DNA from 4 places in the Nonomuraea sp. NPDC049129 genome. Region 1 is predicted to be linked to each of the others. Evidence: riboswitches for the same ligand, from Rfam matches in the RefSeq annotation. Region 1 holds a riboswitch; each other region holds the start of a gene.
What was found. Region 1 has a riboswitch for cobalamin ahead of AB0B64_RS35585 (ribonucleoside-diphosphate reductase subunit alpha). Riboswitches for the same ligand answer to the same signal wherever they lie in the genome.

Region 1 (7,787 bases):
AGCGCCGCGACGACCCGCGCGAGGTGTCGACGTACAGGCGGGTGCACACCTCTCCCCCGCATTCCTTGATCTGTACGGCCCGCGGCCCCCCGAGCAGCTGGACCGCCTCCCTGGCGACGGTGGAGAGGGCGGCGGCGAGATCCCCCGCACGCTCGACCCGCCCGGCGTCGTTCAGCAGCACGGACGCCGGCGGCCCGGCGGCGACCCGGTTGACCAGCAGCCGATCGTCGGCCGCCACCCCGGCCCCATCGACAGCGGGCCGGTCAACAGCCCCGCCGAGCCGGTCAATGGTGTCCCCCGCCGCCGGCCGATAGAGCGCCAGCCGGTAGATGGCCTCCCGCAACGTCTTCCCCGCCACGAGATCGGCGTCCACGACCGCCGGCGGCACGTCGAGAATGCCCGCCTCGACCGTCCACCGCGCCAGGTCCGCCGGCTCGCGCAGCAGGTCACGCCGGTCGGCCCGGCGGTGCTGCAGGGTGCCCGCCAGGTCGAGCCCCAGATTGCCGCTGATGAAGGTGAAGCTCGTCACACCCTCATAGTAACCATGTTGACAGGTTATGCGAGGACACGGAACAGTGACATAACCGGGTTAAGGGGTTATGGAGGGTGTGCCGTGGCGGTCAGCGTTATGGAGGCCAGGAGCAAGGCGCCGGCCCTCATGCCGTCCCTGTTCGTGGTGATGTGGAGCAGCGCCTTCATCGCGGGGGTGATCGGCGTCGGGGCGGCGCCGCCGTTGCTGCTGACGTTCGCCAGGTTCGCACTGGCGGGGCTGTTGCTCGGCGCGTTCGCGCTGGTCGTGCGGGCGCCGTGGCCGCGCGGCCGGCGGCTGGCGCACGTGGTGGTGTCCGGGATCCTGGTCCAGGCGGTGCAGTTCGGCGCGTTCTACTCCGCGATCGGCCTGCATGTGCCCGCCGCGGTCGTGGCGTTGGTCCAGGGTCTCAACCCGGTGGTGATCGCGCTCGTGGCAGGACGGCTGCTGGGCGAGCGGGTGAGCCCGCGCCAGTGGGTGGGCTTCGGGCTCGGCGCGGCCGGGGTGGGGCTGGCGGTGGCGGACCGGTTGAGCTTCTCTCTGGCCGGGGTGGCGTTCTGCGTGGTCGGGCTGCTGGGGTTGAGCCTGGGCACGATCTACCAGAAGCGGTTCGCCGCGGACATGGACGTGCGGACGGGCACCGCGACGCAGTTCCTGGTCGGCGCGCCGCTGGTGGGGCTGGCCTCGCTGGTGTTCGAGACGCCTCGGGTGACGGACTGGGGCGCCTTCTCCGGCGCCGTGGGCTGGCTGGTGCTGGTCAACTCGATCGGCGCGTTCCTGCTGCTCAACACCATGTTGAAGAACGCACCCGCGAGCCGGGTGAGCACGATGTTCTTCCTCACCCCGTCGGTCACCGCGGTGATGGCGTGGCTCCTCGTCGGGCAGTCGCTGCATCCGCTGGCGGTCGCGGGACTATTGGTCGGCGGCGCCGGCGTGCTGCTGGCCAACCGGCGCTGAGCCTCAGCCCGGCAGGGAGCTGGTCCACGGCACCCCCGCGCGGGTCTCCGGAGTCTCGATGCGGAAGCGGGGCAGGGACTCGGGGAAGTTCTCCCTGATGTAGGTCACGAGATGTTCGCGTACGTCGCACTTGAGGTCCCAGGCGGAGGGCGAGTCGGCGGCGCTCATCAGGGCCCGCAGCTCGACCAGCCCGTTCGGCAGCACGTCGGTGACCTGGAGCGTCCAGTCCTTCTGATCCCACAGCGGGCTCTCCTGGATGAACCGGTAGAGCTCTTCGCGCAGCTTGCCGATCGGTATCGACCAGTCGACCCGCAGGAACACCACGGCGAGGACCTGGCTGCCGTGCCTGGTCCAGTTCTCGAACGGGTTCTGGGTGAAGTAGGACACGGGCAGGACCAGGCGCCGCTCGTCCCACAGGCGTACCACCACGTAGGTGAGCGTGAGCTCCTCGATCCTGCCCCACTCGTCGTTGACCACGACCACGTCGTCGAGGCGGAGCGCGTCGCTGAAGGCGAGCTGGAGCCCGGCCAGCATGTTGCCGATGGTCGGCTGGGCGGCGATACCGACGATGGCGCCGGCGATGCCCGCCGAGGCGAGCAGCCCGGCGCCCAGCGCTCGGACCTGCGGGAAGGAGAACAGCATGGTGCCGATCGCCAGCACGACGATGGTCACGGCGGCGACGCGGCGGACCAGCCCGATCTGGGTCATGATCCGCCGTGCCCGGCGATTGCGCTCCCCCTTGACGAGGACCAGCCGGTCCAGGACGACGTCGGTGAGGGCATAGCTGGCCTGGACGATCAGCCAGGTGACGCAGGCGATGGTGACCAGGCCGAGCACGCGGTCGATCGTGCCGCCGAGCTCGCGTAGGCGGACGCTCTCGCCGATCATCCCGGGCGAGAACACCAGGTTGGCCGCCACCACGACCCCCACCGAGTACGCCGCCCAGGTGCAGTGCTCCACCAGGTGCCGGGCGAGCGCCCATTTGCGACCCGCCCTGACCAGCAGCCTCCTGACCACCTCCACCACGAGAATGGCGCCCGCCACCGAGATGGCGAGAATGAGCCAGTCAGTCGGCGACTGCACGTTCATGCCCCCTATGTCTTAAAAGATCTCGTCAAATGTCACATTGCCCTCAACAGCCACTTGGTATGCGGAGACACGCCGTTCAAAGAAGTTGGCCAGCTCCTGGACGTCCTGCAGCTCCATGAACCCGAACGGATTGGCCGTGCCGTATCTCTGCGGCAGCCCGAGCCGAGCCAGCCGCTGGTCGGCGACATATTGAAGGTAGTCGCGCATCTGCTCGACGCTCATGCCGGGCATGCCGTCGCCGCACAGATCGCGGGCGAAGGCCAACTCGGCGGCGACGGCCTCCTCGATCATGCGGGTGACCTGCTCCCCCAGCTTGTCGTCGAACAGCTCGGGCTCCTCGGCCCGCACGGTGTCGACGACGCTGAAGGCGAACTCCATGTGCATGGACTCGTCACGGAACACCCAGTTGGTGCCGGTGGCCAGCCCGCCGAGCAGGCCCCGAGACCGGAACCAGTATACGTAGGCGAACGCTCCGTAGAAGAAGAGCCCTTCGATGCAGGCGGCGAAGCAGATCAGGTTGAGCAGGAACTGCCGCCGCTCGTCCGCGCTCTCCAGCCGCCGCAGGCCGTTGATCGAGTCGATCCACCGGAAGCAGAACTCCGCCTTGTCCCTGATGGACGGAATGTGCTCGACGGCGGCGAACGCCTTGACCCGTTCCTCCAGGTCAGGCAGGTACGTGTCGAGCAGCGTCAGGTAGAACTGCACGTGTACGGCCTCCTCGAACAGCTGCCTGCTGAGGTACAGGCGCGCTTCGGGGGCGTTGACGTGCTGATAGAGGTTGAGCACGAGGTTGTTGGCCACGATGGAGTCGCCGGTGGCGAAGAAGGCGACCAGCCGGTTGATCAGGTGGCGCTCCTGCGGCGTCATCCTGGCCAGGTCGGCGAGGTCGGAGTGCAGCTCCACCTCTTCGACGGTCCAGGTGTTGCGGATCGCGGCGCGATAGCGCTCGTAGAAGTCCGGGTAACGCATGGGGCGCAGGGTCAGGTCCATGCCGGGGTCGAGCAGCATTGGGGGTCTCCGTTCGAGGGGGTCTACTACTGGCAGGCTTCGCAGGTTTCCGGGTTCTCCAAGGAGCAGGCGACGGCGTCGAGCGCGATCGTCGTCTGCGCGATCGTCGTCTGGGCGATCCGGGTGGCCGGGCGTGAGCGCAGGTAGTAGGTGGTCTTCAGGCCCTGCTTCCAGGCATAGGCGTACATCGACGACAGCTTGCCGATCGTCGGGCTGGCCATGAACAGGTTGAGCGACTGCGACTGGTCGATGTACGGCTGACGGGCCGCGGCCAGGTCGATGAGCGCCTTCTGCGGCAGCTCCCAGGCCGTCCGGTACAAGGTCTTGAGGTCATCGGGGATGCCCGCGATGTCCTGGACCGAGCCGTCCGCCCGCTTGAGGTCGTCGCGCATCCGCTGCGTCCACAGCCCGCGAGCCTGGAGGTCGGCCACCAGGTAGCGGTTGACCTGGAGGAACTCCCCCGACAGCGTCTCGCGCTTGAACACGTTGGACACCTGCGGCTCGATGCACTCGTAGCACCCGGCGATGGAGGCGATGGTCGCGGTCGGGGCGATGGCGACCATCAGCGAGTTACGCAGCCCGGTCGCGGCGATCTTCGCGCGCACCTCGTCCCAGCGCGGCGACGCGGCGGCGCCGTAGTGGTCGGGGTGCAAGACGCCGCCCGCCGCCCTGGTCTCCTCGTACGACGGATGCCGGCCGCGCTCGACGGCCAGATCGGCGGAGGTGTCGTAGGCGGCCAGGGCGATCTCCTCGGCGACGCGGGTCGACAGCCCCAGCGCCTCGGGCGAGTCGAACGGCAGCCGGAGCGTGAAGAAGACGTCGGCCAGGCCCATCACGCCGAGCCCGATCGGCCGCCAGCGCTTGTTGGCCGCCTCGGCCTCGGCGGTCGGGTAGAAGCCCAGGTCGATGGTCCGGTCCAGGAAGCGCACCGCCGTACGGACGGTCGCGCGCAGCCGGGCCCAGTCGACGCCCTCGCCGGTCAGGTGGGCGGCGAGGTTGATCGAGCCGAGGTTGCACACCGCCGTCTCGCCGTCGCTGGTGACCTCGAGGATCTCGGTGCACAGGTTGGACAGGTGGATGACGTTCTCGGGCCGGGCCGTCTGGTTGGAGGTGCGGTTGGCGGCGTCCTTGAACGTCATCCAGCCGTTGCCGGTCTGGGCGAGGGTGCGCATCATCCGGCCGTAGAGGGTCCGGGCGGGCAGCTGCCGGGTGTAGCGGCCGTCGGCCTCGTAGGCGCGGTAGGCGCGGGTGAACGCCTCGCCGTACAGGTCGGTGAGGTCGGGGACCTGCTTGGGGTCGAACAGCGACCAGACCTCGTCGGCCTCCACCCGCCGCATGAACTCGTCCGGCACCCAGTTGGCCAGGTTGAGGTTGTGCGTACGCCGGGCGTCCTCGCCCGTGTTGTCGCGCAGCTCCAGGAACTCCTCGACGTCGGCGTGCCAGGTCTCCAGGTAGACACAGGCCGCGCCCTTGCGGCGCCCGCCCTGGTTGACGGCGGCGACGGAGGAGTCGAGCGTGCGCAGCCAGGGCACGATGCCGTTGGAGTGCCCGTTGGTGCCCTTGATGAGGGATCCGCGCGAGCGCACCCGGGTCCACGCGATGCCGATGCCCCCGGCGTACTTCGACAGCCTGGCCACCTGCCCGTAGCGGTCGTAGATCGACTCCAGCTCGTCGCGCGGCGAGTCGAGCAGGAAGCACGACGACAGCTGCGGCCGGCGCGAACCGGAGTTGAACAGCGTCGGCGAGCTCGGCAGGTACGACAGCGTGGACATGAGGCCGTACAGCTCGGCGGCCTCGGCGACCGTCTCCGACAGCCCGCAGGCCACGCGGAGCAGGAAGTGCTGCGGCCGTTCGAGCACGGTCCGCGACTCCGGGTGCCGCAGCAGGTAGCGGTCGTAGACCGTACGCAACCCGAAATACTCGAAGCGGTCGTCCGCCTCGCCGGAGACGAGCGCGTCGAGCTCGGCGGCGTGCGCGCCGACGAAGGCGGCGAGCGAGTCCTGGATCAGCCCGGCGGCGTGGCTGGCGGCGATGGACTCGGAGAAGGTCCGCACGCCGTGCCCGGCCGCCTCGTCGGCGATCTCCTCGGCCAGGAGCCGGGCGGCGATCCGGGAGTTGGCCGGATCGGTGATCACTCGTGCGGCGGCCTCCTCGATCGCCAGCCGCCGGTCGACGGTGGCCGGCTGGTGATCGGCCGTGGCCGGCTGGTGATCGGCCTCAATGATCTGCGTCACGTGCTCTCTCCTCGCGAGCTCATCCCCGTGAGGGCGCGTGAGAGCACGGCGGCCCTGGACTCCACGGCCGCCGACGCCCCCGGCCCTCCCTCGAGGCCATGGACACTTCGATGGGCGGAGCCGGCTGGCTCCCCCAACGTCGCCGGCAGGTCTTCGGGCTCGCGGGCATGGTCGATCATTCCTACTGGCCGTCGCTTCCCGGAGATCTCCAGTGCTCGTGACGGCGGTCGTTCCCGCTCACCGCTGCGGGGCAGCCCCGGAATCGCACCGGGTTCCCTTTTGCTCCGCCCCGAGGGGCGAACCAGCGACGATCAGAATCCTACATCTAGTGGCCCTTGGCGCAACTACCCCAGCATGTTGTGTCAGCGGTGTCGAGCATGCCCAGATCGCGGAGCACGGCCCTGGTCCTGCCGATCTCCGAGGCCAGCCACTGTTCGAAGTCGTCGCCGCTGAGCGGGATCGAGGTCCATCCCTCCGCCCGGCAGGCCGCCCGCCACGAGTCGGACCCCGTGACCTCGTCGCAGAGCCGGATGGCGACGGCCTTGCCGTCATCGGTCATGCCTTCGGGCCCCACGGCCGCGCACCAGTCGGCGAAGTCCACCCGCACCCCGCACTCCAGCAGGCTCGGCGCCTCGATGCCGTCCACCCGGCGCGCGCTGGAGACGGCGAGCACCCTGACCAGGCCCTTGCCGATGGCGCGGCGCCAGTCCGCGAGCGTGCCGGTCGCCGCCGCGGCCTTGCCGCCGAGGAGCGCGGCCGAGGCCTCCTCGCTGCCGGGAAAACCGGTGTAGTCGACCTGCCGGGTGTCGGCGCCGAGGCCCTTGGCGATCAGCCCGAACAGCAGGTGGTCGGGCTCGCCCTGCGGGCCGCCCGTCAGGGGCGTGCGGTCGGGGTGGGCGACCAGTTGCGCGCCGAACTGGTCGAAGGTGGCGAACTTGGAGTGTGCGGGCACCACCACCACCTCGATCTGGCCGGTGAGCCGGGCCAGCGGCGTGGCGGTGTCGAGCAACGACAGCCCGTTGTTGAGCTCGGTCGCGGCCAGCGCGGGCAGCCCGGTGACGGTGATCCGGGTGACGGGCGGCGTGCCGGAGACCGGGAAACCGGCGTCGCGGGCGGTTTTGACGAGCGTCTTGGCGACGCGGGCCCAGCGTCCGGCGCCGGGGACGATCGCGAACCGGCCCGAGAGGCCGGCCGCGTTGACGGCGCGTCCGCCGAGGCTCCCCTCCGTGCCACATCCTGTCGCGCAGGCCGCCACCGCCAGGCCGAGCGCGAAGAACCCCCGTCGGCGCATGGCGTCCTCCCCTCGCACCCCATAACTACCCCAGGTCACTGACACTTAACGCACTGTTACACATCAGGGTTGTCATTATCAGGGATCACGAAAAGTCGGGAAGAACTATGATGTTTTCTCGCCCACACCGACGAGCAGGTACGACGGCAGCGAGGGCTCGCTGACCAGCCTGGGCCGGTCGGGACGCCAGTCGGGGGCGTGCACCAGGCCCGGCTCGACCAGCTCGAAGTCCCCGAAGAACGCCCGAATCTCCCTCGGAGTCCGGTCGGTACCCGCCCCGGCCGAGGTGGGCCGGTGGAGCGGCGTGGCGCCCTCCTCGAACCGTCCCCGCGAGGTCGCGTGGGTGAGCACCAGGTAGCTGCCGGGCGCCACCGCCTCGCGCAGCCTGGTCACCATCTTGCCCGGGTCACGGGCGTCCGGGATGAAGTGCAGGATCGAGACCAGCAGCACGCCCACCGGCTCGTTCAGGTCCAGGAAGCGGGACGCCTGCGCCAGCACCTCGTCGGGGTCGAGCAGATCGGCCTGGACGAAGACGGCCCGGCCCGCCTCCTCCAGCAGCGCCCTGGCGTGGGTGGCGACGACCGGGTCGCGATCGACGTAGACGACTTTCGCCTCCGGCGCCACCTCGTGCACGTTGCCCTGGGTCGGCAGCCCGCTGCCCAGATCGAGGAACTGGCGG
Region 2 (7,787 bases), on a different contig from region 1:
CGCAGCTTGCGCCACACCTGCACCCGCAGCGTGGGGGCGGCTCCCGCCGTGGACACGCTGATCAACAACCAGCCCTGCTCGTCCGCGCTCTCCGTCACGCGCCCATGTTACATCCGTAACAATCAACAGCAACGAATAGCTCCGGCGTCATGGCTGGCTCTCCCTGATCGCCGAGTCGCGTCACCGCCGCCATTCGCGGTTATTCGCGGCCAAGCCCACACCGGCCGTTGAAAGCGGCCACCACGGGAATCCGCCCGGGTCAGAGACCGATCAGCAACAACACGCCGACCACCACCAGCCCGACCTCCACCGCCACGACGAACACCCCGTCGCTGACCCGGGCGACGATCTTCTTGCCCAGCCAGGCGCCGGCCAGCGTGGCCGGGGTCAGGGCCGCGCCGTAGGTCAGCACGCGCAAGCCGAGCAGATCTCCGGCACCATAAGCGGCGATCTTGGCCAGGTGCATGACGAGGGCGCTGGCCGCTTCAGTGCCGATATAGGCGGCTCGCGTCAGGCCGTACGCCAGGAAGAACGGCGCGGTGAGCGGTCCGACCGAGCCCAGCAGCGCCGAGCCGAGACCGGAGGCCGCCCCGACCGCCGCGAAGGCCGGGGCGGCCGGCGAGCGGGGATGGGGACGCAGGCGCCGCCAGGCGACCACGACCAGTAGGAAGATGCCCAACAGCCGCTTGAGCGGCCCCAGCGGAGCGTGCGCCAGCAGCAGGCCGCCGGCCACGGCCAGCGGGACGGCGCCGAGGGCGAACCAGCCCACCAGCGACCAGCGCAGCTCACGCCGATTGAACACGACGCGGGAGCCGTTGCTGGCCAGTTGGGCCAGCGTCAGCATCGGCACCGCCACGCGTAACCCGAACAACGCGGTGAAGACCGGCAGCAACAGCACCCCACCACCGAACCCGGCCACCGCCGAGACCACCGCCAGCACGAACGCCGCCGCGCACGCGGCGGCAAGCGTCAGCGCGAACCTGGCATCGATCACCGACGTCAGCGCGAACGTGCCGTCGATCACCGACGTCGGCACGAACGCCGCATCCGAGGCCGACGCGTACACGGCATCGATCACCACCGGGCTCAGCCCGTTACGGCATGGGCCAGCGCGAAGCCGAACACGCCCGCGCCCAGGCCGCCGGCCACGCTGGCCACCACATTGGCCCAGGCGACGAAGCGAGCTCCATCCTGGGCGAGCCGCAGGGTCTCATAGCTGAAGGTCGAGTAGGTGGTCAGCGCGCCACAGAACCCGGCGCCGGCGAAGGCCATCACCGCGCCGTCGGCGGGCAGTCCGGCCAGGAAGCCCAGCAGCGCCGAGCCGGCCAGGTTGACGGTGAAGGTGCCCCACGGGAACAGGGAATCGTGGCGCGCCTGGACGAACCGGTCGGCCAGGTAACGCAGCGGCGCGCCGATCGCCCCGCCGAGAACGACCAGCGCCACTGTCAGCGGGCCGCCGCTCACTGGGCCGGCCCGCTGCTGGGGCGGCCGACATAGCGGATCACCTCGACCTCGTCCAAGATGACCAGCCCCTCAGAGATCAGCTCGTCCAGCTGCGGCAGGAAGGCCCGGATCCGTTCGGCGGCGTCGACGATGACGACCGACACCGGCAAGTCCCCCGACAGCGACAGGATGCGCGAGGTGTGGATGTGGTTCGAGGCCCCGTAGCCCTCCATGCCGCGAAACACGCTCGCGCCGGCCAGCCCGGCCGCATGCGCGCGATGGACGATCTCGTGGTAAAGCGGCTTGTGGTGCCAGGTGTCGGTGTCGCCGACGTAGATGGTCAGCCGTAGCGCCGCTCCGGCCAGTTTCATGCCCGCCTGCTCTTTCCGACGCACCAGCGGGCTGCCGCGCTGCCCGCCCATACCGCGGTCAAGGCCAGCAGGGGGGTCAGCGCCAGGTACGCCAGCGCCATGCGAGCCGCGTCGCCCGCCAGCAACTGGCTGGTCTCCAGGATGTACGTGGAGAAGGTGGTGAACCCGCCCAGCACGCCGACGCCCAGCAGCGGGCGCACCCATCCGGGCGCGGACCAGACCTCGGTGATGGCCACCATGAGCACCCCGATCAGCAGACACCCGACGGTGTTGACGGCCAGCGTCGTCCACGGAAAGGCCCCGGCCTGGCGCGGAAAGGCCACGCCCAGGCCGTAGCGGGCCAGCGCACCCGCCGCGCCGCCGAGCGCGATCACCCCCAGCGTCGCCCACGGAGCCCGGCGCAGCTCGGCACGCTGGGCGGCCACGCGCAGGTCGACATCGGCGTCCACGGGACGCTCCGTTTCGGGACGGGACATGAAGATCCTCCTACCAGCAGCACAAAACAACCTCTGGTAGGGACCGTTGGCGGCTGGGTGCCACGGTTACCCGCCACCGGATCGGCGGCGAGGCGGTGGGCCCCACCACCGCGACCTCCCCCGGGGAGGTTCCCCTCGACTATACCGATCGGCCGAAACAGGACCCGGTAGTGGCCTCTCCTGCCGGCGCCTCCGCAAGACGTCAGGCCGCGGTGATGGTGGGGTTCCTCAAGGCCGCCCGCGACATGCGGCAGAAGCCGCTGGTGATCGCGCACCACGCGGCGCGGTCGGCGACCGGGCTCGGCGTGTGGGGGCAGGACACTCCGCGCGAGTTCCGCAACGGCAACAACACCGCCCCCGACGTGTACGTGGGCTTCGAGGGCGCCCCCGGGCACCAGGCCGGCCCGCTGAACGGCGGCGCCCGCGGCGGGTACGGCAACCACCCCACCTACGGCGGCTTCGACCAGATGACCGCGCGGGTCGGCGGCCTGTGGGACTCGCTGCTGGGCGAGGGGCGGCACTGGTGGATCACGGCCACCTCCGACTCGCACGTGCACTGGACCCGCGGCGGTTCGGACTTCTGGCCGGGCGAGTACAGCAAGACGTACGTGATGGCCCGCCAGGACTACGGCGACATCATGGACGCCCTGCGCAACGGCCGCATCTTCGTCACCACCGGGGACCTGATCACCGCTCTCGACGTCACCGCCGGCAACCAGGGCCGCCAGGCCACCGTGGGCGAGACGCTGGTGGTCAACCGGCGCAACCGCACCGACGTCGAGGTCGAGATCCGGTTCCGGCCGCTGGAGGGCAAGAACGGCAACGGCGACCGCCCGGAGGTGCGGCGCGTCGACCTCATCACCGGGCAGGTGAGCGGCGTGAGCGCCAACCTGGACGCCGACACCAACCCCACCACCAAGGTCGTGGCGCGCTTCGGCCCGGGCGACTGGCGTCGGCAGGGCCGGGACTACGTCATCCGGCACACGCTGAGCGACGTGCAGACCGACAGCTACCTGCGGGTACGCGGCACCAGCACCGACGAGATGGAGCCGGCGGCCGACGGCAAGGAGAGCCCGTGGCAGGACCTGTGGTTCTACTCCAACCCCGTCTTCGTCCGCGTCCGCTAGCCCGCCGGCCTTGGGCGGTCCCGTTCAGCCGCGTCCGCTGACCCGCTCATCCCGGCCGGCCCGCTGACCTGGGGCGGTCCCATGTACCACGCGGGGCCGCCCTCTCTCCGCACCAAGCGCGGCGCCGGGGGTCTTTCAACTGGGGGTCTTTTCAACGGTTACGGGGCCGGGTTACGTTCGCGTTCGGCGAGACTCGGGGATCGTCTGCCTTCCCGTTCCTGTCCCACAGGGGGAATCCGAATGCGCAGAGTCATCACCATCCTGGTCACCGCGCTCTCCGTGACCATCGCCATGGCCGTGCCCGCCAACGCCGACGGCCTGGACGACGTCTTCGCCAAGCTGCTGGTCAAGCAGGTCAAGGGGACGAACGTCGCCAAGCACCTGCGAGCCCTGCAGGACATCACCACCGCCCACGGCGGCATCCGCGCGACCGGCACCAGCGGCTACGACGCCTCCCGCGACTACGTGGCGAACAAACTGCGCAAGGCCGGATACAAGGTCACGCGGCAGCCGATCAACTTCGTCGAGAGCTGGGCCGAGAACACCCCGCCGACGCTGGCGCTCACCGCGCCGAGCGCGAAGACGTACCTACCGAACGAGGACTTCTTCACCTTCCAGCCCTCCCCGTCGGGCGAGGTGACCGCGCCGGTCCAGGGCGTGGACCTCACGCTGCCACCCACCCCCACGCCGACCTCGACCAGTGGCTGCGAAGCGGCGGACTTCGCCGGGTTCGTGGCCGGACGTGTCGCGCTCGTCCAGCGCGGCACCTGCCCGTTCGTCACGAAGGTGCAGAACGCGGCCGCGGCGGGTGCGACCGGGCTCATCATCTTCAACGAAGGCCAGCCGGGTCGTACTGACGCGTTCCCGTTGGACATCGGCGAGTGGCGGGGCGGGATCCCCATGGTGTTCGCCGACTTCGCCGTGGGCAACGAACTCGCGAGCACGCCGGGCGCGACCGTACACCTCAAGGTCGACGCCAACCTCGTGCTCGGCAGCACGGACAACGTGATCGCCGAGACCCGCTTCGGCGACCCGCGCAATGTCGTCATGGTGGGCGCGCACCTCGACAGCGTGACGGCGGGGCCCGGCATCAACGACAACGGCTCGGGCAGCGCGGCGATCCTGGAGGTCGCCGAGGAGATGGCGCTCTACCCGGTCAGGAACAAGGTCCGCTTCGCCTTCTGGGCGGCCGAGGAGATCGGGCTGCTCGGCTCCGATCAGTACGTCGGGTCGCTGTCGCAGGCGCAGCGGGACCGCATCCGGGTGTACTTGAACTTCGACATGGTGGCCACGCCGAACTACGCCTACAAGCTGTACGACGGCGACAATTCCGACAACGTCGGCTCTCCCGCCGGTCCGCCCGGTTCGGCCGAGATCGAGCAGCAGCTGGCGGCGTTCTACGGCTCCCGCGGCCTGCCCACGGTGGGCACGGACTTCGACGGGCGCTCGGACTACGGGCCGTTCATCGCGGTCGGGATCCCGGCCGGCGGCATCTTCACCGGCGCCGAGGGGATCAAGACGGCCGCTGAGGCGGCGCTGTTCGGCGGGACGGCCGGGGTCGCCTACGACGCCTGCTGCCACCAGGCGTGCGACACCATCGCCAACATCAACGCCACGGCGCTGGACGTGGACACGGACGCCATCGCCGACTCCGTTGCCCGATACGCCTCCAACCTCCGCTCCATCCCGCCGCGAGTGGCACCCGCGACCAGCCGTGCGCGCTTCACCCCGCCAACGTCAGCCTTCCTCGATGTGTTGACGCGAACGGGAGGAAAGGATACGTTCCGGTAGATTTCACGGTTGTCCAAGGGAAATCCGGTGAGATGCCGGTGCGGACGCGCCACTGTATCCGGGACGTAGATCCCGGGAGCCAGGTCGCTTGGGCCTCCGTGACCTCATTTGTTGGGACGCGTCATCCCTGAGGAGGCACTGATGAGTGGTCTGTCCGCTCCTACCGTCATTCCGTTCCCCCGTCTGCGGCTGTGGTTGCTGGCCGTACCGGTACTGCTGCTGGTCGCCTACCTGGTGCTGATGGACAACGGCGCCATCTCGCAGACGGGTGCGTACCTGCACGAACTCATGCACGACGGGCGTCACCTGCTCGGCGTGCCCTGCCACTAGACCTCGGCATGGTACGCACCCTGCTGGTCAGGGGCCTGCTTCTGGGCCTGCTGGCCGGATTGATCGCGGGCGGCTTCGCCTTCGCCTTCGGGGAACCGCAGGTGGACAGTGCCATCGCACTGGAACAGGCGCACGCCGCGCAGGAACCTGGCCATGACCACGGCGAGGCGGAGCTGGTCAGCAGGCCAGGCCAGAAGGCCGGGCTCTTCCTAGCCACCGGCCTGTACGGGCTGGCCGTGGGAGGGGTCTTCGCCCTGGTGTACGCGGGTCTGCGGGGCCGGGTCGGTCCCCGGTCGGAGGGCGGGCTGGCGCTCGCCGCCGCCGGGGCGGCGTTCGGGGCGGTGATCCTCGTACCGTTCGTGAAATATCCGGCCAATCCGCCGGCTGTCGGAGACCCGGAAACGATCAACAGCCGGACCGCCCTCTATGTCGTGATGATCCTTGTCGGCCTGGCCGCGATCGCGATCGCGGTGGCGACCGCGCGCCGGGTGACCGCCGGGCCATGGGCGCGGTGGGTCACGGCAGGGGTCGCGTACCTGGTCCCGGTGGTCGCCGCGTGGCTGCTGCTGCCGACCGTGGACGAGGTGCCCGAGGGCTTTCCTGCCACGTTGCTGTGGCAGTTCAGGCTCGTGTCGCTGGGGACGCAGCTCGTCTTCTGGACGGCCTTCGGTGTGCTGTTCGGGTGGGTGAGCGACAGGGCGGCGCGGCGGGCGGCGGCCGTACCCGCGACTGCCGTCTCGCCGGGCTGAGCCGGCGTGCTGTTCGTCCGGCACGCCAGCACGCCGGGGATGCGGACCGCCTGCTTTCCCCTGGCCGATGAGGACGCCGACACGGCGAGCCTGGCCAGAGCACACGGCTTGGCTTCGGTGGTGGCCGACTCGATGGCGGTCGGCTCGGCGGCGACCGGCTCGGCGCTGACCGGCTCGGTGGCGGGCGGCTCGGTGGCGTGGGTCGCTCCCAGTGTCGCGGCGCGGCAGACCGCCGCCGCGCTCGGCCGGGAAGCGTGCGTGGTCGCCGCGCTCGCCGAGGCGGATCACGGCCGGTGGCGCGGCCTGCCGTACGGGCGGGTCGCGCGGGAGGAGCCGGACGCGCTGGCGAGCTGGCTGGCGGATCCGGACGCGGCGCCGCACGGCGGGGAGAGCCTGGCCGTGCTGGCGGCGCGGGTGGCCGGCTGGCTCGACTCGGTACGCGCGGAGCCCGAGGCGGTCGCCGTCTGCGACGCGGGCGCCATCCGGGCGGCCCTCGGCCATGCGCTGGGGCTGGACCCCCTGCGCGCCGCCCGTTTCGATCTCGCGCCGCTGTCCGTCACCGAACTGACCGTCACGCGAGGCGGCTGGCGGGTCGCCCACGTCAACCGGAAGATCCTGTCTTGAACGTACGGAAGGTCCTGTCTTGATCGTCTCGTATCCGTTCAGCGCCGTCGTCGGGCTCGACGACCTGAAGCTGGCGCTGGTGCTCAACGCCGTCTCGCCCCGGGTGGGCGGTGTGCTGGTACGAGGTGAGAAGGGCACCGCCAAGTCCACCATCGTGCGCGCGCTGGCCGCCCAGCTTCCCCCGGTGAACGTGGTGCCCGGCTGCCGGTTCGCCTGCGATCCGGCCACGTCCGACGCCGAGTGCCCGGACGGCCCGCACGAGCCGGACGCCCAAGGGCTTCGCCGTCCGGCCGCGTTGGTGGAGCTGCCGGTCGGCGCGTCGGAGGACCGCCTGGCCGGCTCGCTCGACGTCGAGCGGGCGCTGACGGAGGGGGTGAAGGCGTTCGAGCCGGGCCTGCTGGCGGCCGCGCATCGCGGCGTCCTGTACGTGGACGAGGTGAACCTGCTGCACGACCACCTGGTCGACCTCCTGCTGGACGCGGCGGCCCTGGGGACCTGTTACGTGGAGCGGGAGTCGGTGTCGGTCCGGCATCCGGCCCGGTTCCTGCTGGTCGGGACCATGAATCCGGAGGAGGGTGAGCTGCGGCCGCAGTTGCTGGACCGGTTCGGGCTGACGGTGGAGGTGAAGGCGTCCAGGGATCCGGTGGAACGCGCCGAGGTGGTACGACGCCGGCTGGCCTTCGACGCGGACGCCGAGAAGTTCGCGGCCCGGTGGGCGGCCGAGGAATCGGCGCTGGCGGCCAGGATCGCCCGGGCTCGCGGCCGGGTGTCCGGCGTGCGGCTGCCCGACGCGCGCCTGCGGCAGATCGCGACGGTGTGCGCGGCGTTCGAGGTCGACGGATTGCGGGCCGACCTGGTCACGGCCAACGCCGCCAT
Region 3 (7,787 bases), on a different contig from region 1:
CCGGCAGCCATTCCAGGTTGCCGTGCTTTCCCACGTGCACCATCGCGTGCGCGCCGAACTCGGCCGACAGCCAGCGGTAGGCGGCCAGGTAGTGGTGGCTGGGCGGCAGGTCGGGGTCGTGGTAGATGGCGATCGGGTTGTCGCCGAAGCCGCGTGGCGGCTGGACCATGACCACGACGTTCCCGGCGCGCAGCGCCGCCAGGACGATGTCGCCGTCATGGACGAAGAGCTCGCCGGGCGGGGGTCCCCAGTGCCGCTCGATCCCGGTGCGCAGGCCGGCGGGGAGTGTGCGGTACCAGCGTTCGTAGGAGGCGGCGGAGATGCGTACCGGGTTGCCCGCCAGGTGCTCCTCGGTCAGCCAGTCCTGGTCCTGGCCGCCCGCGGCGATGAGCGCGTGGATGAGCGCGTCGCCGTCCTGCTCGGCCACGCCGGGGAAGCCCTCGCCCAGGTCGTAGCCCGCTTCGGCGAGCCGGGCCAGCAGCCGTACGGTGCTGGCGGGGGTGTCCAGCCCGACGGCGTTGCCGACGCGCGAGTGCTTGGTCGGGTACGCCGACAGCATCACCACCAGCCGCCGCCCGCCGGGCGGGGTGTGGCGCAGCAGCCCGTGGCGTACGGCGATGCCCGCCACCCGCGCGGCCCGCTCCGGGTCGGCGACATAGACGGTCAGCCCGTCCGGATCGATCTCCTTGAAGGAGAACGGCACCGTGATGATCCGCCCGTCGAACTCGGGGATGGCCACCTGCGAGGCGGCGTCCAGCGGCGACAGGCCGTCGTCGTTGTCCTCCCACGCCTGCCTGGACGTGGTCAGGCACAGACCTTGCAGGATCGGCACGTCGAGCGCGGCCAGCGCGCCCACGTCCCACGCCTCGTCGTCCCCGCCCGCGCCCGCCGTCGCGGGACGCGAGCCGCCCGCCGCCAGCACGGTCACCACCAGCGCGTCGGCGGCCCGCAGGGTCTCCAGCAGCTCGGGTTCGGCGGTGCGCAACGAGGAGCAGAACACCGGCAGCGCCTGCCCGCCCGCCTCCTCGACGGCGGCGCAGAGCGTCTCGACGAAGGCCGTGTTGCCCGCCATGTGGTGCGCCCGGTAGTAGAGCACCCCGATCACGGGCCCCTCGTGTGACCGTGCCTCGCGCTCCAGCCGCCCCCAGGACGGCGTGGGCGCCGGCTGCGCGAACCCGCGCCCGGTCAGCAGGACGGTGTCGGACAGGAAGGCGTGCAGCTCGGTCAGGTTGGCGGGCCCGCCGTGCGCCAGGTACGCGTGCGCGTCGGCGCAGACGCCGCCGCTCACCGTGGACAGCTCCATCAGCTCGGCGTCCGGCGCCTGCTCGCCGCCCAGCACCACGACCGGACGGGGCCCGGCCAGCAGCGCGTCGAGCCCCTCCTGCCAGGCGCGGCGACCGCCGAGCAGCCGTACGACGACCAGGTCGGCCCCCTCCAGCAGGCCGGGCAGATCGTCGGGGTCGAGCCGGGCGGGGTTGCCCAGACGGTAGGCGGCGCCACAGGCACGCGCGCTCAGCAGGTCGGTGTCGGAGGTGGAGAGCAGCAGGACGGTATGGCTGTCGCCAGGCACGGCACGATCCTCCCTCGGGGTCCTCGCCCCGGTCGTGGGTGTCGCGACGGCAGGAGTCTCCTGGCTCCCGGATCAGCGCTCACCCCGGCCTTCCCACCCGTTGCCGGGCAGTGGCCTGCGGTGGGGTTCGCTCCCCGGTCACAGTGGCGGGACCGCGCCGGATTCGCACCGGCTTCCTCCCTTTGCCATCGCCTACCCAGGAGCCTACGGCAGGAGCAACCTCCACCAGAAGTGGCGTTACCATCCTCATCGTGTCCATAGCCGACTTTTCCGGACGGGTCCGGCCCGACGCCTGTCCGGGAGCGCTCCAGGTGCACGAGGCCGCCGACGGCCCGCTGGCCCGGGTCCGCCTGCCCGGCGGCGCGGTCTCCGGCGTCCAGCTCCGCGAGCTGGCGGCCTGCGCGGCGGAGCTGGGCTCCGGGGTGGTCGAGCTCACGTCGCGGGCGAACGTACAGGTGCGGGGCCTGCGCGCGCCGGCCGTCTTCGCCGAACGGATCGCCGGCGTCGGGCTGCTGCCCTCGGCCGCGCACGAACGGGTACGCAACATCGTCGCCTCGCCGCTCGGCGGCCGCGGTCCTGCGGGTTTGGTGGACACGCAACCCCTGGTCGAGGCCCTGGACCTGGCGCTGTGCGCGCGGACCCGGCTGGCCGGGCTGCCAGGGCGCTTCCTGTTCGCGCTGGACGACGGCACGGGTGACATGCGGCAGCTGGCCGCCGATGTCACTCTCGTGCCTGCGGCAGTGAATGGTGACGCCTGGGCGGCACTGCCCGACGGCGCGGTGGCGGGCGGTGACGCCTGGGTGTCACTGCTGCTGGCGGGCGTGGACACCGGGCTTGTCGTGCCTCGTGACGCGGCGGTCGGGCAGATGATCGCCGCCGCCGAGGCGTTCCTCGACGAACGGGAGCGCGGGCTTTCCGATCGTGACCGGGGCGCGTGGCGGATCGCGGAGTTAGCGGACGGTCCCGCCCGAATCGCCGCCCACCTCGGCGTTGCGGGCGAGCGTGCGACGACCGCTCTGGACGCATCCTCTCCCCGCTCGGCCCATCGTCCCGGACCTGTCGATCAGCGGGACGGCCGCGTGGCGCTGGAGGCCGTGGTGCCGCTCGGGCGGCTGTCCGCCGCTCAGGTACGCGCTATCGCCGACACCGCCGACGACGGCGGGGCGGTTCCCGTACGGCTGACGCCGTGGCGGACGGTCGTCCTGCTGGACCTGTCCCCCGCCGCGGCCGAGCGGGCGGTGCGGCAGCTGTCCGCGGCAGGGCTGGTGACCGATCCGGCGTCGCCCTGGGTCGGGGTGAGCGCCTGCACCGGACGTCCCGGCTGCGCCAAGTCGCTGGCGGACGTGCAGGAGGACGTACGGCGGTGGGTGGCGACCCTGGACGCGCCCGCTGCGACGCCGGTGCATTGGGCGGGTTGCGAGCGGCGCTGCGGGCTGCCCCGCGGCCGGGTGGTCCAAATGGTGGCCACCGCCGACGGCTACGAGGAACGACCGCTTTGATGGCGGTCAGCTTCGACCGATACGAGGAAAGGCAGCAGTGACCGACTACCTGCGCGACGGCGCCGAGATCTACCGGCGCTCATTCGCGACCATCCGTGCCGAGGCCGACCTCACCGGGATGCCCCCGGATGTGGCCCAGGTGGCGGTGCGGATGATCCACGCGTGTGGCATGACCGACCTCGTCGCCGACCTGGACTGGTCGCCTTCGGTGGTCGTCCGGGCCCGCGCGGCGCTGCGGCGCGGCGCGCCCGTGCTGTGCGACGCGCAGATGGTCGCCTCCGGCGTCACCAGGCGCAGGCTGCCCGCCGGCAACGACGTGGTGTGCACTCTGGGCGAGCCAGGCGTGCCGGAGCTGGCCGAACGCCTCGGCACCACACGCAGCGCCGCCGCCCTGGAGCTGTGGCGCGACCGGCTGGACGGCGCCGTGGTGGCGATCGGCAACGCCCCGACCGCCCTGTTCCGGCTGCTCGAACTGGTCGCCGACGGGGCCGGCAGGCCGGCGGCGGTGCTCGGCGTGCCGGTCGGCTTCATCGGCGCGGCCGAGTCCAAGCGGGCCCTGGCGGACAGCGACCTGGAATACCTGGTGGTGCACGGGCGCCGCGGCGGCAGTGCGATGACGGCGGCGGCGGTCAACGCCATCGCGAACGAGACGGAGTGACGGCGATGACGGGACGGATGTACGGGGTCGGACTGGGCCCGGGAGACCCTGAGCTGGTCACGGTCAAGACGGCCCGGCTGATCGGCGAGGCGGACGTGATCGCGTACCACGCCGCCAGGCACGGCCGCAGCATCGCCCGCTCGATCGCGCTGCCGTACCTGCGGGAGGGGCAGATCGAGGAGTTGCTGCTGTACCCGCTGACCACGGAGACCACCGACCACCCCAGCGGCTACCAGGGCGCGCTGGACGACTTCTACGCCGACTGCGCCGAACGGCTGGCCGCCCACCTGGACGCGGGCCGGACCGTGGTCGTGCTGAGCGAGGGCGACCCGCTGTTCTACGGCTCCTACATGCACATGCACAAGCGGCTGGCCCACCGCTATCCGACCGAGGTGGTGCCGGGCGTGACCTCGGTCAGCGCCGCCTCCGCCGTACTGGGGCGGCCGCTGGTGGAGCGGGACGAGGTGCTGACCGTACTGCCCGGCACGCTGCCCGCCGAGGTGCTGGCCGAGCGGCTGCGCGGCACCGACTCGGCGGCGGTGCTGAAGCTGGGCAGGACGTTCGAGAAGGTCCGCGACGCCCTGGCCGAGGCCGGGCGGCTGGACGACGCCTGGTACGTCGAGCGCGCCACCATGGGCGCCGAACGCGTCGCGCCGCTCAAGGACGTGGACGCCGACGGCGTTCCGTACTTCTCGCTGGCCCTGCTCGCCAGCCCGGCCGAGCGCACCTTCGTCCCCGAGCCCTCATCGACCGAGGGGCGCGGCGAGGTGACCGTCATCGGTCTCGGCCCGGCCGGGCGGCCGTGGCTCACGCCGGAGGCGCAGGAGGCCCTCGCCGCGGCCACCGACCTGGTCGGCTACGGCCCGTACGTGGACCGGGTGGCGCCCAACCCGCGCCAGCGCCGCCACCGAACCGACAACCGGGTCGAGGCCGAACGCGCCAGGCACGCGCTGGAGCTGGCCGCGGCGGGCGCGCGGGTGGCCGTGGTGTCCTCCGGCGATCCCGGGGTGTTCGCCATGGCCAGCGCGGTGCTGGAGGAGGCGGCGGCCGGGTTCCCCGACGTGCCGGTACGGATCGTGCCCGGCCTGACGGCCGCGCAGGCGGTGGCCAGCAGGGCGGGGGCGCCGCTCGGCCACGACTACTGCGTACTGTCGCTGTCGGACCTGCTCAAACCGTGGGAGGTGGTGGCCGACCGGCTGACCGCGGCCGCCAAGGCCGACCTGGTGCTGGCGCTGTACAACCCGGCCTCGCGCAGCCGTACGTGGCAGCTCGCCGCCGCGCGTGACCTGCTGCTGGAGCATCGCGACGCGGCCACTCCGGTGGTGATCGGCCGCGACGTCGGCGGCGCACAGGAGAGCGTCACCGTCACCACGCTCGGCGAGCTCGACCCGGCCCAGGTGGACATGCGCTGCCTGCTGATCGTCGGCTCCTCCACGACCCGGGTCACCGCTCGCGGCGTCGTCTACACCCCCCGCCGCTACCCCTGAGCCCAGAGCGCCGCCGCGTTCACGGTCTCCACCAGGCGGACACCCGTCGGCAGCGGCGGCCGGTCCACCATGATCACCGGTAGCCCCAGCTCGCGGGCCGCGACGAGCTTGGCGGCCGTGAGCCGGCCGCCGCTGTCCTTGGTGACCAGCACGTCCAGACGGTGCTCGCGGATGAGGGCCAGCTCGCCCTCGACCGTGTAGGGCCCACGGTCGAGCAGTACGTGTACGTGGGGCGGGACCGGCGGTTCGGGCGGATCGACGGACCTGGCCAGCAGCCACACCCCGGCCAGCCCGGTGAAGACGGGCAGACTCCGGCGCCCGGTAGTGAGAAACACCCGCACCGGCCCGGCCGACTCGGCGAGGCGGGTGGCGGCGGCCTGCAGGGAGTCGACGCGCTGCCAGGTGTCGGCTGGTCCCTGCGGCCAGCCCGGTCGGCGCAGGACGAGGAGCGGCACGCCCGTGCGCGCCGACACCTCGGCCGCCGAAGCCGTCATCCGCGCCGCGAACGGGTGGGTGGCGTCCACCATGGCGTCGATCCGCTCGGCGGCCAGCCACGTGGCCAGCCCGTCCGGCCCGCCGAATCCGCCCGCGCGCACATCGCCGACCGGCAGCCTCGGGTTCGTCACCCGCCCGGCCAGCGACGACACCACGTGCACGCTCGGGACGTCGGCCAGCTCGGCGGCCAACGCCCGCGCCTCCGCCGTGCCGCCCAGGATCAGAACCCGTCTCATGCCGCCATCCTGCGCGCCTGCGCTGTGCCGCTGCCCCTGCGGCACCGCCTGCCCTGCCGCAGGGGCAGCGCGATCAGGTCCCGTCGCATGATCGTTCCCGCTCCGCGCTGTACAGGTGGCTGTCGGGAAACTGTGTCGCCGACAGCGCCCGGCCGACGACGATCACCGCGGTGCGGCGGATCCCGGCCTCGTGGACCTGCTCGGCGATGTCCCTCAACGTGCCGCGCAGAACGACCTCATCGGCCCGGCTCGCCCGCGCCACCACCGCGACCGGGCAGTCGGCCCCGTAGGAGGGCAGCAGCTCCGCCACCACCGCGTCGATCCGCTGTACGGCCAGGTGCAGCACCATCGTGGCACGGCTGGCGCCCAGCGTGGTCAGGTCCTCGCCGTCGGGCATCGGCGTGGCCCGCGCCGACGTACGGGTCAGGATGACCGTCTGGCCGACACCGGGCACGGTCAGCTCCCTGCCCAGCGCGGCCGCCGCCGCCGCGAACGCCGGAACGCCCGGCACCACCTCGTACGGCACGCCGAGCGCGTCCAGCCTGCGCATCTGCTCGGCCACCGCGCTGAACACCGACGGGTCCCCCGAGTGCAGCCGCGCCACGTCCATGCCCTTGGCGTGGGCGGCGGCCAGCTCCGCGACGATCTCGTCGAGCGTCAGGTTCGCGGTGTCCACCAGCCTGGCGTCTGCCGGGCAGGACTCCAGCAGTTCGCGGGGTACGAGCGAGCCCGCGTACAGGCAGACCGGCGACGATTCCAACCGCCGCAACCCCCGCACCGTGATCAGATCCGCGGCACCGGGGCCCGCCCCGATGAAGTAGACGGTCACGAAACGTCCTCCCTGACGATCGACCACACGGTCACCGGCATCGCGGCCCGCCAGCCGGTGAACCCGCCGACGGGCGCGGCCCGCTGCACGGACAGGCGCACCAGATCGCCGCCCAGCCGGGCGTACCATCCGGCGACGAGGGACTCCGACTCCAAGGTCACGGCGTTCACCACGAGCCTGCCGCCGGGCCGCAGCGCCGCCCAGCAGGTCTCCAGCATTCCGGGCGCGGTGGCGCCGCCGCCGACGAACACCGCGTCCGGCGCGGGCAGGCCCTCCAGCGCCACCGGCGCTCGCCCCTCCACGACGCGCAGGGCGGGAACCCCGAGCCGGTCGGCGTTGCGGCGGATGGCAGCGACGCGATCGGCCCTGCTCTCGACCGCCACGGCGGCGTTCGACGGGTGGGCGCGCAGCCATTCGACGGCGATGCTGCCCGCGCCCGCGCCCACGTCCCACAGCAGTTCGCCGGGCAGCGGCGCCAGCCGTGACAGGCTGACGGCCCGGACCTCGCGCTTGGTGAGCTGCCCGTCATGCTCGAAGGCCGTGTCCGGCAGTCCGGGCACGCGAGCGAACGGCTCGGCGCCGGGTCCGGCGACGCACTCGACCGCGATCACCTGCAACACCGATGTCGCTCCCGCCCATTTCTCGGCCGTTCCCGTCCGGACGGACTCCGACGCCGCGCCCAGGTCCGACAAGACCGTCATCGGGCTCGGACCGTACCCGAGCCCGGTCAGCAGCCCCGCCACCAGAGCCGGGGCGTCCCGACCGGCGCCCAGCACCAGGACCCGGCGCCCGGGAAGGATCGCGGCGTTCAGCGCGGCCAGCGGGCGGCCCACCAGGCTGACCACGTCCACCTGCTCGACCGGCCAGCCCAGCCGAGCGCACGCCAGCGACAGCGACGACAGATGCGGCAGCACCCTGACCCGGGCCGCGCCGAGCAGCCGCACCAGGGTGGAGCCGATGCCGTAGAACATCGGATCGCCGCTGGCCAGCACGCACACCTGGCGATCGGCGTA
Region 4 (7,787 bases), on a different contig from region 1:
CCACGAAGAACGGCGCGCCGACGAACATGGTGACCACCCCGATGGGCAGTTCGGCGGGGGCGATGACGGTGCGCGCGACCAGGTCGGCGAGCACGAGGAAGGCGGCGCCGCCGATCAGCGACAGTGGCAGCACGATCCGGTAGGAGCCGCCCGCCAGCCGTCTGACCACGTGCGGGATGACGATGCCGACGAACCCGATGAGCCCGCTCACCGCCACGGCCGCCGCGGTGGCCAGGGAGGCGGCGAGCAGTACCGCCAGCCGTACCCGCCCGGCGCGGACGCCGAGGCTGGTGGCCTCCTCGTCCCCCACCGAGAGCACGTCCAGCATCCGCCCGTGCGCGAGCAGCAGCACGGCCGAGACGGCGGCGTACGGCAGGACCAGCCAGAACTGGTCCCACCCGCCGCCCACGTCGCCCAGGATCCAGGAGTAGATGCGCTGCAACTGCTCGACCTTGAACTGCTGGATGAACGTCTGGATCGCGGTCAGGAACGAGGTGACGGCCACCCCGGCGAGCACCAGCGTGGCGGTGCCGCCCGAGCGCCCGGCGGTGTTGCCGAGCACGTACGCGAGGAACACCCCGCCGACCGCACCCGCGAAGGCGGCCACCGGGATGCCGACGGCCGGGGTCGGCACGAGCACGATGACCACGGTGGTGGTCAGCCCGGCTCCGGCCGCGGCGCCCAGCAGATAGGGGTCGGCCAGCGGGTTGCGGAACACCCCCTGGTAGCCGGCCCCCGCGATGGCCAGCAGTCCGCCGACCACGGCCGCCACCAGCACTCTGGGCAGCCGCAGCTCGAACAGCAGCCCCTGCTCCACGGGGGCCAGCCCCGAGTCCACGTGTACGTACGGCAGCCAGTCGAGCGCCTGGAGCACCACCTGCCACGGCGAGATGTCGGCGGCCCCGCCGAGCAGCCCGGCGACCATGGAGACGGCGAGCACGGCCAGCGCGCCCGCCGTCCACATCGGTCTGGACCTCACTGGCGGGTGGCCGCCTTGCCGACGGCGTCGCTGATGGTCTGTGCCAGGTCGACGACCCGCGGGCCCCAGCGCGAGGCGATGTCGTCGTCGAGCTGGATCACCTGGTCACCCTTGACGGCCGACAGTCCCTTCCAGCCGGGGCGCTTGGCCAGCGTGTCCTTGCTCTGCTGGCAGCACTTCACGTCCGCCAGGAAGATCAGGTCCGGGTCTGCCTGGGCGACGAACTCCGCCGACAGCTTGGGGTAGCCGCCCGCCGGGTCCGGCGCCTTGTCGGCGATGTTGGTGAGGCCGAACATGGCGTAGATCTGCCCGATGAACGTGCTGGACGTCGCCGCGTAGGGGGTCTGGTCGAGTTCGTGGTAGTAGGTGAGCTTCTTGTCCTTGGGGGCGTTCGCCGAGAGCTTGTCGAGGGACGTCTTCATGCCAGTCACGACTTGTCCGGCCTTTTCGGTGTTGCCGGTGGCGGCGCCGAGGTCGGTGATCTCGTCGTACGCCTCGTCGAGCTTGGTGGCGGCGGGCTCCAGGAGGACCGGCACGTTCACCTTGCCCAGCTTGGCGACGATGCCGTCGATGTCGTTGGAGACGATCACCAGGTCGGGCTTCTGGGCGACGATGGCCTCGACGTTCGGCTTGAAGCCGGACAGGTCCGTCTTGGGGACACCGGCCGGGTAGTTGGACTGGTCGTCCACCGCGATGACCTGGGGGCCCGCGCCGATGGCGAAGAGCGTCTCGGTATGGCTGGCGGAGAGCGAGACGATCCGCTCCGGCTTTTTGGCGATGCTGACCTTGCCGTTGCCCGCCTCGACCGTCACGGGGAAGGCGGCGGAGCTGGTCGAGCCGGTCGTGCCGGTCGTGCCGGTGGGGCTCGCGGGTGACGGGGTGGTGGTAGTGCTGGTCTGACCACATCCGGCCAGAACGAGCGTTCCCAGCAGCGCGCCCGCGAAGGCCGTGCGTACGGGCCTCACGAGAAGTCCTTTCACACTGTCGGAACCGAGAGACCCGCTTGAGAGCGACGGATCACCCTTTTCCACGAGGGTTGATGACGTCAGCGCGGAGGCAGGCGACCTGGCTATGACAGTTGCGGGACAGCGCCGGACTCGCACCGGACTTCGCTGCAACTCTGCGCGTCGGACAGACGCTATCAATGCGCCAGATGCGCGTTAAGTCAAGGGGTGCCCAATTGGGCTTCCGCCTCGGCGATGATCTCTTGCAACCTGAGCCCGTGGGCCGCGTCCAGCGGGTGGCCGCCGCCCTGGCGTACGGTCCGCGCGAACTCCTCGGCGATGGTCTCGAACGGATCGTCGTCATCACTGGGCAGCAGCGTCGCGCTGCCCGTCCTGCCGTACACCGCGACACTGGCCGGCGGCAGGTCACCGGCGGCGGCCATGCACAGCGACGCCTCGCTGGCCGCGCCGCCCTCGTGATCGAGCAGCAGTCCGGTCCAGCCGAGCGGGTTGCCGTGCGCGCGCACGCCGGTCACCCGGCCGAGCGCGGCGTCGAGCAGGTCGACCACGTGCGGCCCGACGTCCAGGAGCGCCCCGCGCTCGAGCCGCCACGGGGTGCCGAAGAGGTGGCCGCCCAGCAGGACATCGGAGATGTTCGCGGCGTGACCGCCGAACGCCTCGATTTCCGCGCAGCGCGCCAGGAACTCCCTGACCTGCTTCATATAACGCATGCTGAGCACCATCTGGGAGGCCACACCGGCCTCACGCACGGCATCGGCGAGCCGCCGCGCGTTCTCCAGCGAGTCGGCGAGCGGCTTCTCCAGCAACAACGCCTTCCCGGCCTTCGCCGCGCGCACCCCCAATTCGGCCTGTACGCCCGGCGGCACGCAGAACGCCACGGCCTCGCACGCCTCGAACAACTCCTCGACCCGCTCGAACACCGGCGCCCCCAGCCGAGCGGCAGCCTCCGGACGCCGAGCCCACACGCCGGCGAACCGGAGATGCGGGCTGTTGACCAGCATGGGCGCATGCGCGCGCTCCGCCCACGGCCCCGCCCCGACCAACCCGACCGACACCGGCTCCATTCATCCCCCTTGATCCGCCACAACCCTAATGCGGTTCCTAGGAATGTTCTCCGGGTATCCGGGCTTCCGCTCCCCCGCAGGGGTGTCCGCTCCGAGGGACTCCTGCCACGACAAACCGTCACAGGGATCGAGACAGTCGTGTGACGGACCGCTCCGGGGAATTCCGGTGGTCACCCCGCCGCGTCGCGCCATTGGCGCAGGGCGTGTTCAGGGCGGTGGGCCACCGTGCCGGAGTCGATGACGATGGTCTGTCCCGTGATGCACCGGGACTCAGCCGAGGCGAGGAAGGCGACGAGGTCGGCCACGTCGTCCGGGGTGCAGGCCCAGGGCAGCAGCCGTTCGGCCGCCTTGTCGGCCAGCCGCTCCCGGCCGAGGGCCTGCGCGGCCGCGTCGGTCAGGACCAGTGCGGGCGCGATGGCGTTGCAGCGGATGCCGCGCGAGCCGTACTTGGTGGCCACATAGCGCACGAAACCGGTCAGCGCCGCCTTCGAGGTGCCGTACGCGACGTGCGCGACGTCGCCCAGCAGGCCCGAGACCGACGAGGTGACGACGAACGCGCCGCCGTCGGCCATCACGGGGGCCGCGTGCTTGACCATGAGCAGGCAGCCGCGCAGGTTCACCGCCATCGTGCGGTCCCATACGGCGACGTCGAGGTCCTCGAGGTCGCGGTCGCGGCCGTAGGTGCCGGGGTCGAGCGCGGCCGCGTTGGAGTGGACGATATCCAGGCGGCCGAACGAGGCGAGCAGGTCACCGATCGCCTCGGCCACCTGCTTCTCGTCCGACACGTCACAGACGAGCGCCGTGGCCGTGCCGCCCCTGGCGCGGATGGCGGTGGCGACCGACTTGGCCCCCGCCGCGTGCACGTCCAGGACGCCCACGCAGGCACCCTCGGCGGCCAGGCGCGACGCGCACGCCGCGCCGATGCCCGACCCCGCGCCCGTCACCAGGGCAACCCGCCCATCGAACCGACCCGGCGCGGCACTCACCACGTCACCCGCAGAGCCGTCAGCCCCCGGCCCACGAGGGACTTGCGGTAGACGATGGGCTCGTCGGCGAGCCTCAGCGAGGGTAGGCGGCGGCCGAGCACGTCGAGCGCCGTCCGAAGCTGCAGTCGGCCGAGCGCGGCGCCCACGCAGAAGTGGATGCCGTAGCCGAACACCATGTGGGCGTCGGCGTTGGGCCGGTCGATGACGAACCGGTCCGGGTCGGGGAAGACGGTCTCGTCGTGGGCGGCGGAGTCGGTGGAGAGGAGTACCAACGACTTTTCCGGAATTATCACGTCGTGTAGCGAAATATCCGTGGTGGCGTACCGGAACGACCCGAGGGAGGCGCCGTCGATGCGCATGCACTCCTCCACCGCGTTCTGGATCAGCGGCGGCGCGACTGGCCAGGCGTCCTCGCGCAGTAGCCGCAGGACGCTGTTGGCGAGCTGGTTCGGCACGGTGTCGTTGCCGCCGAGCAGGATCGTGGAGATCAGCTCCACCACCTCGCGGTGACTGAGCTCGGAGCCGATCAGCGAGGTCATGAGCGAGGTGAAGTCGTCGCGCGGCTCCTTGGCGCGGGCCGCGACCAGCCGATCCACGTAATCCAGATAGGTCAGGAAACTGTCGGCCAGTTCGAGCTGGCGGTCGGGCGGCTGCGGCGACAGGAAGAGCTGGAACCAGTCCTTCACATGCGCCTGTACGAACCCCTCGTCCGACTCGGGCACCCCGATGAACCGGGCGGTCAGCTTGATCGACGGCTCGTGCCCGATCTCGGACACGAAGTCGGCCTCGCCCCTGGACGCCACGCGGTCGAGCAGGTCCTCGTTGAGCCGCCGGAAGTGCTGCTCCATGGCCGAGACCGCCCGTGGCGTGAACGCCTTCGACACCGAACGCCGCAGTCTGGTGTGGTCGGGCGGATCGACGTTCGCCACGAAGCTGGACAGGAACGACCCGTGCTCGCCCAGCCTGTCGCGCGTCTCACGGGTGAGGCTGCGGGAGATGGTCAGCGAGCCCTCCGAGGAGAACCGCCTCGGATCGCCGTACGCCGCGCGCACGTCGGCGTGCCGGGTCAGCACATAGGCGCCGAGGTGCTCGCTGCGGAACACCGGCCGCTCCCGGCGCAGCCTGCCGAGGAACTCGTACGGCGAGGCGACGTGCCAATCCGAGCCGACGTCGAAGTCCTCGATCGCGTCCCCGATCGTGCCGTGGGTCGCGCCGTAGCTCGTGCCGCCGGCCGTCCCGCCGGTCGTGCCATCGGTCGCGTCCTTGAGCGTCCCGTCGGTCGTGCCCTCGATCATGCGAAGATCCTCCGGGGATTGTCGACGAGCATCTGGTGGATCTGGTCCTCGGTGACGCCTCTCTTGCGCAGCTCGGGCAGGACGTCGCGGGAGATGTGCAGGAGGTGGTAGTTCGGGTGGCGCTGCCGTACGACCTCGGCGTCAAAGCGATCGTTGAAGCAGTACGAGTCGTGACTTAGCACCATTTGGTCGGCGTGGCCGCGCGCGCACATCGTCGCCACGATCGACACCCGGTCCTCGAACGGCGAGAGCGTCTCGATGCCGAAGCGGTCCATGCCGAGGTAGGAGCCGTTCGCGGCCAGCTCCTCCAGGTAGGCGACGTCGGTCGAGTCGCCCGCGTGGCCGATGACGACCCTCGTGAGGTCGACGCCGAGCTCGCCGAGCAGCCGCTGCTGCTCCAGGCCGCCCCTGGAGGCACTGTGCGAGTGGGTGGTGATGGGCACGCCCGTCTCCAGGTGCGCCTCGGCGACCGCCCGGAACACCCGTTCGGTCCCCTTGGTCATGCCGAGATGGTCAGTGGCGCATTTGAGCATGCCCGCCTTGACCCCGGTCCGGCCGATGCCCTGAACGATGTCCCGTACGAAGAACTCCGCGAGCCGATCAGGCCCGCCGAACAGCGAGCCGGGACCCCGGTTGCCGAAGTACGGGGGGAGGGCGTCGTAGGTGTAGAGGCCGGTGGCGGCGACGATGTTCACGCTGGTCAGCTCGGCCACCCGCTGGACGGCGGGGATATACCTGCCGAGCCCGATGACGGTCAGGTCCACGATCGTGTCGATGCCCTCGGCCCGGAGGTCGTCCAGTTTGGCCGCCGCCTCCCTCGCCCGCCGCTCGAGGTCCCACCCTTCCGGGATGTCCGGCCAGTTCCAGAGAATCTCCGGGCTGAGCCCGAACACGTGCTCATGCATGAGCGTGGCGCCGAGCTCGCCCACCGGCCCTCTCACCGTCTCAGGCATAGGCGTCGTCTCTCATCTGTACGTCTGGTCTCATCTGTACGTCTGGTCTCATCTGTACGACTGGGGCGCTCACACGCACGGGAACCTCGGATGGTCGAACGGCCGGTTCACCTCTAGGTCGAGCCCGTCCGTCTGCTGGTACGGCGTGCCCGTGTAGAGGGCGTTCGCGTCGAAGTACGTGACAGTGAACGACAGGCGCGGCTGGTCACGGTGGTTGGCGGGTGCTCCGTGCACGGTCAGCGCGTGATGCACGGTCGCGTCGCCCGCCGCGAGGTCAAGGGGCGGCGACAGCTCCAGTTGCTTGAGCCACGGGTGCTGGCTGAGCTGATCGTCCCCCGTCCGGGTGAAGCTCCGCCCGAGCAGTCCGTACCGGTGCGAACCGCTGAAGAAGCGCAGCGACCCCATGTCCGCCGGTACGTCCACCAGCGCCAGCCAGACCGTCAGCATCGCCGAGCGGTCCATCGGCATCCACGGGAAGTCCTGGTGGAACTCGGTCGCCGCGTGCTCCCCGGGCTCCTTGACGAGCAGGTTCGTGACCTGCACGCGCACGGCCTCCACACCGTGCAGCAGCCGGGTCGCGTTCACGCCCATGGCCGGGCTCAGGGCCAGCGTCCGGAACGCCTCGTCGCTCTCGGCGATGTCGCGCGACTGCCCGAACGCCTGGTCCACCAGTGTCCGCCGCTCCTTCGCGCGGGCCGCCAGATAGCCGGTCGCCCGCTGCCTCAGCTCGGCCACGGCGTCGGGGGGCACGAGGGCGGGCAGCCGCACCCATCCGTGCTCATGAAAGAAGCCCGCCTCGTCGTCCGACGCGGCGCGCACGGGGATCTCCATGCCCCACAGTCTTGCACCTGAGCAAGCGCTTGGTAAGTGCCCTTGCCCCTTCGGTCAACTAGAGCCCTCAAATACGGAAGGGGAAGCATAAAACGGATACACGGCCATAAAAGTGGGCAGGGAACTCTTGTTCGTCGCGCGCGGGGGAGGCGTTCGACGTCCGCGATATGGGGGAGGAATCATGGCCGTTGCCCAGTCTCGAGCGCGTTCGTCCAAAGAACTAACGATTGATCTGCCGATGATGAGCGTCCAGGTCCATCCCCCGGATCTGCGGATGCCGCACGTCGAGATGCCGCATCTGGGTTTGCCACGTCTTGGGCTGCCGCGCCTTTCCCGGCGGGAGCTCGGTCACGCCGTGGACGTGGCGCGGACGTTCCTTCCGCCGCCCGAGCGCCTCGCGTACTACGGCGCGCTCGGCGCTCTCGCTGCGTTCGGCGTGCTCGACTGGCCGGTGGCCGCCGCCATCGGCGCCGGTGCGCTGATCGCGCGGCGCGGCCAGCAAGGGGAGAGCGGGACACCCGCCCGCGGTACGCAGGCGTCCCCGCCCGCCACCGCCCGCGCCACGACCTCCACCGCCCGTCGTCGCGCCACGACCTCCGGAACCCGCAGCCGCACCACGTCCGCCACGACCCGCGGCCGTGCCACGACCTCCGCCGCGCGCAGCCGCACCGCGACCGCCGCGACCGCCACACCGAAGAGCGACACCGAACAGAA

Region 2: linked by a shared signal. The riboswitch ahead of AB0B64_RS38635 (CbtB-domain containing protein) and the one ahead of AB0B64_RS35585 (ribonucleoside-diphosphate reductase subunit alpha) in region 1 are both predicted to bind cobalamin.
Region 3: linked by a shared signal. The riboswitch ahead of cobN (cobaltochelatase subunit CobN) and the one ahead of AB0B64_RS35585 (ribonucleoside-diphosphate reductase subunit alpha) in region 1 are both predicted to bind cobalamin.
Region 4: linked by a shared signal. The riboswitch ahead of AB0B64_RS46370 (ABC transporter substrate-binding protein) and the one ahead of AB0B64_RS35585 (ribonucleoside-diphosphate reductase subunit alpha) in region 1 are both predicted to bind cobalamin.

The regions. Positions count from the first base shown of each region.
Region 1 is NZ_JBEZDU010000013.1:198,353-206,139, forward strand. Features, by position in the region: gene AB0B64_RS35565 (CGNR zinc finger domain-containing protein) at 1-529, opposite strand, end outside; gene AB0B64_RS35570 (DMT family transporter) at 614-1,486, shown strand; gene AB0B64_RS35575 (mechanosensitive ion channel domain-containing protein) at 1,490-2,575, opposite strand; gene AB0B64_RS35580 (ribonucleotide-diphosphate reductase subunit beta) at 2,588-3,583, opposite strand; gene AB0B64_RS35585 (ribonucleoside-diphosphate reductase subunit alpha) at 3,610-5,817, opposite strand; cobalamin riboswitch at 5,944-6,138, opposite strand; gene AB0B64_RS35590 (tripartite tricarboxylate transporter substrate-binding protein) at 6,143-7,108, opposite strand; gene AB0B64_RS35595 (SAM-dependent methyltransferase) at 7,214-7,787, opposite strand, start outside.
Region 2 is NZ_JBEZDU010000015.1:256,519-264,305, forward strand. Features, by position in the region: gene AB0B64_RS38600 (Chromate resistance protein ChrB) at 1-98, opposite strand, end outside; gene AB0B64_RS38605 (sulfite exporter TauE/SafE family protein) at 260-1,078, opposite strand; gene AB0B64_RS38610 (CrcB family protein) at 1,087-1,449, opposite strand; gene AB0B64_RS38615 (DUF190 domain-containing protein) at 1,461-1,814, opposite strand; gene crcB (fluoride efflux transporter CrcB) at 1,811-2,290, opposite strand; gene AB0B64_RS38625 (hypothetical protein) at 2,461-3,417, shown strand; gene AB0B64_RS38630 (M28 family peptidase) at 3,658-5,208, shown strand; cobalamin riboswitch at 5,186-5,315, shown strand; gene AB0B64_RS38635 (CbtB-domain containing protein) at 5,350-5,538, shown strand; gene AB0B64_RS38640 (CbtA family protein) at 5,547-6,287, shown strand; gene AB0B64_RS38645 (histidine phosphatase family protein) at 6,294-6,911, shown strand; gene AB0B64_RS38650 (VWA domain-containing protein) at 6,931-7,787, shown strand, end outside.
Region 3 is NZ_JBEZDU010000015.1:269,595-277,381, forward strand. Features, by position in the region: gene cobN (cobaltochelatase subunit CobN) at 1-1,570, opposite strand, end outside; cobalamin riboswitch at 1,605-1,793, opposite strand; gene cobG (precorrin-3B synthase) at 1,822-3,069, shown strand; gene AB0B64_RS38675 (precorrin-8X methylmutase) at 3,107-3,727, shown strand; gene AB0B64_RS38680 (precorrin-2 C(20)-methyltransferase) at 3,733-5,214, shown strand; gene AB0B64_RS38685 (cobalt-precorrin-6A reductase) at 5,205-5,945, opposite strand; gene cobM (precorrin-4 C(11)-methyltransferase) at 6,019-6,774, opposite strand; gene cbiE (precorrin-6y C5,15-methyltransferase (decarboxylating) subunit CbiE) at 6,771-7,787, opposite strand, start outside.
Region 4 is NZ_JBEZDU010000023.1:16,371-24,157, forward strand. Features, by position in the region: gene AB0B64_RS46365 (iron ABC transporter permease) at 1-964, opposite strand, end outside; gene AB0B64_RS46370 (ABC transporter substrate-binding protein) at 976-1,944, opposite strand; cobalamin riboswitch at 2,017-2,137, opposite strand; gene AB0B64_RS46375 (Gfo/Idh/MocA family oxidoreductase) at 2,145-3,008, opposite strand; gene AB0B64_RS46380 (SDR family oxidoreductase) at 3,179-3,994, opposite strand; gene AB0B64_RS46385 (cytochrome P450) at 3,991-5,289, opposite strand; gene AB0B64_RS46390 (phosphotriesterase-related protein) at 5,286-6,242, opposite strand; gene AB0B64_RS46395 (phytanoyl-CoA dioxygenase family protein) at 6,312-7,073, opposite strand; gene AB0B64_RS46400 (hypothetical protein) at 7,476-7,787, opposite strand, start outside.